Saccharicrinis fermentans DSM 9555 = JCM 21142: one gene and its partner. The protein of the gene in region 2 interacts with the protein of the main gene of each other region in a pairwise test. Links are inferred from orthologs where the notes say so. Each region holds a gene or a part of one and is shown on either strand. Other genes may lie near its edges. The genes, in order: accC and ribD.

Evidence for each region.
Region 1: the proteins of ribD (region 2) and accC interact in binary tests that used the Escherichia coli proteins (3 or more experiments, as listed by UniProt). The link is inferred for Saccharicrinis fermentans DSM 9555 = JCM 21142 from one-to-one orthologs.

What each region holds. Positions count from the first base shown.
Region 1 is NZ_KI912107.1:2,771,520-2,774,757, forward strand. What follows is about bases 131-3,032. They hold accC (acetyl-CoA carboxylase biotin carboxylase subunit), read left to right. Parts: upstream 131-779; coding sequence 780-2,285; downstream 2,286-3,032. Other genes in these bases: CYTFE_RS0111070 (ferritin), read right to left, coding at 131-549; CYTFE_RS31660 (biotin/lipoyl-containing protein), read left to right, coding at 2,295-2,813; CYTFE_RS0111085 (acyl-CoA carboxylase subunit beta), read left to right, coding at 2,938-3,032. In the rest of the region: more of CYTFE_RS0111070, read right to left, coding at 43-130; more of CYTFE_RS0111085, read left to right, coding at 3,033-3,238. UniProt on the Escherichia coli protein: This protein is a component of the acetyl coenzyme A carboxylase complex; first, biotin carboxylase catalyzes the carboxylation of the carrier protein and then the transcarboxylase transfers the carboxyl group to form malonyl-CoA.
Region 2 is NZ_KI912107.1:4,224,385-4,227,582, forward strand. Bases 125-2,986 are described here. They hold ribD (bifunctional diaminohydroxyphosphoribosylaminopyrimidine deaminase/5-amino-6-(5-phosphoribosylamino)uracil reductase RibD), read right to left. Parts: upstream 2,151-2,986; coding sequence 1,098-2,150; downstream 125-1,097. Other genes in these bases: cls (cardiolipin synthase), read right to left, coding at 125-1,033; prmC (peptide chain release factor N(5)-glutamine methyltransferase), read left to right, coding at 2,248-2,986. Also shown: more of cls, read right to left, coding at 1-124; more of prmC, read left to right, coding at 2,987-3,102; CYTFE_RS0117205 (acyl carrier protein phosphodiesterase), read right to left, coding at 3,105-3,198. UniProt on the Escherichia coli protein: Converts 2,5-diamino-6-(ribosylamino)-4(3h)-pyrimidinone 5'-phosphate into 5-amino-6-(ribosylamino)-2,4(1h,3h)-pyrimidinedione 5'-phosphate.

The DNA of each region.
Region 1 (3,238 bases), 1.5 Mb from region 2 along the record:
ACATTCAATATTTTAGATCATTTCAAGCTTTATAAACAAAGCCTATTGCTGACTTCCCGGTACCGTTCCACGCATTCCCGCTACATCGCGATCGAACAAATAAAGATTTTGTCCTTGCAGTAATTTCAACTTATCGATGATGTTTCTTACGGAAGCTTCTTCTTCAATTTGCTCCGTCACAAACCACTGAATCCAGTTATGAGTGGTAAAATCTTTTTCTTCCAAACAAACACCAACAATTTCACTGATACTTTCGGTCACATATTGCTCATGCTCTAATGTTCTTTCAAATAACTCCTGAACATCGGCAAAATCTGCTGGTGGTTGCTCTACCGATGGTATAACGGCTTTTCCTCCTCTTTCGTTAACATACTTCATAAATTTCAGAAGATGTATTTTTTCCTCTTCGGCCTGTGCATACATCCATTCAGAAACGCCTCCAAATCCATTTGTTTCTGCCCAAGATGCCATTGACAAATAAAGGTTTGACGAATAAGCTTCCCTTTCTATTTGTCTTACTAAAATATTTTCTACCGGTTTTTTCAACATAATCTTATCTGTTAATTCTTAATTTTCATTCCACACTCCAAAATTATAATAATTCAGATAAAAAAGTATGGTTTTCAGTAGCCCTTCAGCTATTTAGAATACTTCTACACAAACGCCCAAATCATCATTTGCATCCACCCCTAAGTCATCCTTCATGCATATAAAAGACAAACAAGTATTTAATTTTCAAAAATAAGTTCATATCTTAAACAGATGTTAAATTAAAATGAATGATAAAAAAAATCCTTGTAGCAAACAGAGGCGAAATAGCGGTACGCATTATGCGTTCCTGTCGCGAAATGGGCATTTTATCTGTAGCTGTTTTTTCGGAATCTGACCGTACATCCATGCATGTACGCTATGCAGATGAGGCCTATTGTATTGGTCCTTCTCCTTCAAATGAGAGTTACTTAAAAATGGGAACTATCTTAAATGTAGCTATAAAGGCTAAGGTAGATGCCATTCATCCTGGTTATGGTTTTTTATCTGAAAACGCCGAGTTTGCCAGAAAAATTGAAGAAAAGGGCATCCTGTTCATCGGTCCAAGTCCCCATGCCATCTCTGCCATGGGCGACAAGCTCACCGCCAGACAATTGATGGAACATTCTGGAGTACCAGTGGTTCCTGGGACCCAAAAATCACTCAGCTCCAAGGATGAACTCTATTCCCTAACCCAAGAGATAGGCTATCCGGTCATGATCAAAGCCTCTGCGGGCGGAGGCGGAAAAGGAATGCGGCTCGTCAAAAACAAAGCAGAGCTGGAATCCTCCTACAACATGGCAAAATCAGAAGCGCTATCGGCCTTTGGCAATGATACGGTGTACATCGAAAAATACATAGAATCGCCACATCACATAGAATTTCAGATATTGGCCGACAAACAAGGTAATACCATTCACCTTTTCGAACGGGAATGCTCAGTACAAAGACGCCATCAAAAAGTAGTAGAAGAAACCCCATCACCTCACATGACACCTGCCTTAAGAAAAATCATGGGTGAATATGCCATCAAGGCAGCTCAATCAGTCAACTATGTAGGCGCAGGTACCATTGAGTTTTTGGTAGACAACAAACACAACTTCTACTTCTTGGAGATGAACACCAGACTACAAGTTGAGCATCCTATTACAGAAAGAATTACAGGAATAGACATCGTCAAAGAACAAATTAACATTGCAGATGGCAAAGCCTTAAGTTATCGTCAAGATGAGGTCATCATGCATGGCCATTCCATTGAATGTAGGATTTACGCCGAAGATCCGCAAAATAATTTTATGCCCAATCCAGGTTTCATCAAGCACATTAGTGAACCCTTAGGTTTGGGAGTCAGGACCGACGGTTATGTCTACATGGGCTATGAAATACCTATTCATTACGATCCAATGATATCAAAACTGATCATCTGGGCAAAAACAAGAGACGAAGCCATCGCTAGAATGAAAAGAGCACTATACGAATACAAGATAACCGGCGTAAAAACCTCTATTCCATTTCTGGAGAAGATCATGGACACTCCGGATTTCAAAAACGGTAAATACGACACTCACTTCATCCAAAACAATGCCAAATATCTGCAAATAGAAGAACCATGTGAAAAGGAGTGCCAAGATATTGCCATGTTTGTGGCTTACCTTGATTTTAAGAAAAAGCAACAAACACAGGTACAAGATAATGTCACCAACAAACCTTCGCCATGGAAGGAATTTGGTAAGAAAAGAAATATGTTAAGATTTTAAACTTGTAGTATGCCTTTAGAACTAAAAATAAAAGATAGGAAAGCAAAGATAGAAGTACTCCACCAAGAAGACAGTACCTATCATGTGAAGATCGATGGTAAAGAATACCATTTGGATGTATTACAAGTTGAGTCATCGGTATATTCAGTCCTCTACCAAAATCAATCCATTAATTTGGAGATGATCGAAGGCGACAATCCCAATCAATATAAAGTAAATACCCGTGCCGATCAATTTACAGTAGACGTGATAGATCCCGTAACCAGGTACAAGTCATCACGCTCCAACGCGCATAAGAGTATCGAACAAATCATTGTATCTCCCATGCCCGGAAGAATCGTCAGCGTACTGGTAAAAGAAGGGGACCCCATTGAAGAAGGCCAAACGGCTTTGATCGTTTCCGCCATGAAAATGGAAAGCGAGTACAAGGCTCCAATATCAGGGGTGGTATCCAAAATACATATTTCAGCAGGAGACACCATTCGCGGTGGAGTTCCACTCATAGAGATCGAGCCTCAGTCCCGCTAACACAGCAGTGATTGCAAAGACAAAACAAGCCCAAGCATCCTCCTTTAAGATGATGGTGGTTCGTGGAATGTGAACGTAAAAAACAATTTTTAAGCACACAAATAGAAACCTTTAAGTTAACAATATGCTATCATTAGACGATAAATACAAGATTTACGAAGACAAAAATAGAGAAGCAGAGATTGGAGGCGGGAAAAAGCGCATAAAAAAGCAACACGATTCCGGAAAACTCACGGCACGAGAAAGGATAGATTTATTTTTAGATAGCAACACTTTTGTTGAGTTGGATAAGTTAATCACCCATTCCTGCCATAATTTTGACATGCAAAAACAAATTATTCCGGGCGATGGAGTAGTTACCGGATACGGTAAAGTAGATGGTCGCTTGGTATATGTTTTCGCACAGGATTTTACCGTATTTGGAG
Region 2 (3,198 bases):
AATAAGGAGACGCAATATATACGTATTTTTTGGCGGTGGTAATAATCTTGAAAAACCCCATCATAATACCAGGCCAATCCGTATCTGGACCACTGGAGCTTATCTGCACCATCTTATTACCCAAAGGCTCCTTGGCTGGAAAATATTTTTCATCAGAGAGTTCCTGCTGACTTACAAAATACCAATCGATAGAAAAGATCGTTTGCAGGCTATTCACCGCATCACCTTCGACTTTCAAATGGGTATCGCGCCATATTCCATATTTAGGATCGCCATGAATATAACGGTCGGCCACATTGATACCACCCAAAAAACCAACCAAACCGTCAATAACAACTATCTTTCTATGATTGCGATAATTGAGTTTACTGGTAAAGGTTGGAAAACGCACCGTCAAAAAAGAATAAATCTCCAGGCCAGATGCCCGCAGCTCCTGCAGATCCTTTCTCTTAAATTCCCAAGAACCCACATCATCCATGATTACCCGCACCTCCACGCCTTCTTGGGCTTTACGCACCAACAAATCCATTAAACGCTTACCTACCTCATCCTTTTCAATGATATAATATTGCAAGTGAATAAAATGTCTGGCTTTTTCAAGCTCTTCAAACAATACTTTAAATTTATCCCCTCCATTGTTCAACAATTGCACCTTGTTACCCGCAGTCATCACCGAATGGCTATTATTCAACTGTAACTGAATAATTCGCTTTTTCTCTTCCAGTATTTCATCATTTAGTCCATAAAACTGCGAAAGATCCTTGGTCTGCAAATCGGCCACTTCTCTGATATAGTCATGATTTTTAAGTCCTTTGCGGCTAATAATTTTTTGTTTGCGCAAATTTTGCCCAAAAAAGAAATACAGCACAGCACCTAGCAGGGGTAGTAACAAAAGCACCAATATCCACGAAAGCGACTTTAAGGGGCTACGGTTTTCCAATACCATCACTCCAATAACCACAAGAATAGATATCAGATAAGATAGCAAGACTAAAGAATAGACTAAAGAATCCCAATTTTCGGTCCACCACATAATAAACAGATACGGTTATAAATTCTTTGATCTTAAAAATAAAACTAATTACGGTTAAAACCACTTATTGCATACTGAAATTTCTCATGTATTGCAATCTGCTATTACCCACCTCTTCCTCATGAAAAGGCAACACATTCAGTTTTGGAGCTTCAACACCATTTATAAACATCACATCTCCAATAAATACCCGCGCCTCATCCCACAAATTACCATCTATAAAACTTTGTAATACTTGCCGTCCACCCTCAACAATTACAGATTGAAGTTGATGTGCATACAGGACGTGAAGTATTTGAGGAATAATATTTTGCCGAAAATCTATCTGTACATATTTCGTTTTTCCGTGTACCCCAGCCTTCTGCGCAGAAAAAACAATGGTATCAGTGGCTCCATCTAAAATATGATGACCGTTCGGCACCTTACCTTGCCTGTCAATGAGTATCCGGAGTGGATTATTACCGGGCCATTGACGTGTAGTCAGTGATGGGTTATCTTTTACAGCAGTATTTGTTCCCACCAGTATGGCCTGCTCCTCACTCCTCCATTTGTGTACCAATTTTTTGGCTATTTCATTGGTGATCCATGTGGGCTGGCCATAATGCTCTACTGTTCGATCAATATCAATAAAGCCATCGAGCGTTTGAGCCCATTTTAGAATAACATAAGGCCTTTTTTTTTCATGAAAAGTAAAAAAACGTTTGTTCAGCTCCCGACTTTCCTTCTCCAACACACCAACGATAACTTCCACACCAGCTTGGCGCAACATCTCAATACCTTTTCCAGCCACCTCTGAGAAAGTATCCGTACAACCCACTACCACTTTGGGTATACCACTCTCTTTGATAAGCAAAGAACAGGGTGGTGTTTTACCGTAATGCGCACAAGGTTCCAGGTTGACATACAAGGTAGATTTCTTTAACAGTTCCTTATCCTTTACAGAATGAATGGCATTTACTTCGGCATGCGCTTGCCCGGCTTTATGGTGAAAACCCTCGCCTATTATCTTATGGTCATAAACAATCACCGAGCCCACCATCGGATTGGAGTAGGTATTTCCCAATCCATTTTGCGCCAATTGAAGGCAACGCTGCATATATATCATATTGGTATCCATCACAAGTACTTTACTTTGTTAGAAATAAAAGATCAATGCATAATCTTATACAAAAATGGTTAATTTTGCGCCACTACAAAAACATTAGCTGTAATTCATGGATTTTTCCAACATCAAACAGATATCTGCCCAATTTAAAAAAGAACTGGAAGGTATTTATCCTCCAGAGGAGATAAGAAATTTCATCTGGATCATATTTGAGCACCTACTTGGTTTCACAAAAACAGATATTATGATGAAGGAAACACAAACGCTCAATGCAGAGCAGCAAGATTTCTGCCGTCACGCACTGCATCAACTAACGCAATACGAACCCATACAGCATATCATAGGAAGCACTATTTTTTACGGCCTGACATTTAAGGTAAACCGCCATGTATTAATACCACGACCCGAAACAGAAGAACTGGTAGAGTGGATACTCCAAGACAATACCATTCCCGCACCCAGCATATTAGACATTGGTACTGGTTCAGGATGTATTCCCGTGGTTCTAAAAAAGAATTTACCTAAGGCAGAAGTAAGTGCCTGGGACATATCGCCCGAGGCGCTAAGCATTGCCAGAGACAATGCAAGAATAAACGACCTTACAATAACTTATCAATTAAACGACGCGCTACAACCCACTGTGTTTCCCACACAAAAACTAGATATTATAGTCAGCAACCCCCCTTATATCCGAATACTGGAAAAAGAATGGATGCACCACAATGTATTACAATACGAACCTCACTTGGCTCTATTTGTAGCTGACAACGACCCCCTCATATTTTACCGTAAGATAGCTCAGTTGGCCTATCAGTTTTTAAAAAGCAATGGCTTCTTATATGTCGAAATCAATGAAGCATTGGGCAAGGAAACCTGTGCTTTGTTCCGTGAAATTGGCTTTACATCGATTGAATTGCGTAAGGATTTGTTTGGTAAAGACCGAATGGTAAAGGCTGGTTTTTAACTTCAAAGATGGTCTTTTACCATCTGCTGGACCTCTTCAAAAAAGGCAGCAAACTCAGCATTCAAAGCCTCATATTGTTCTAGCATAATCTTAGTA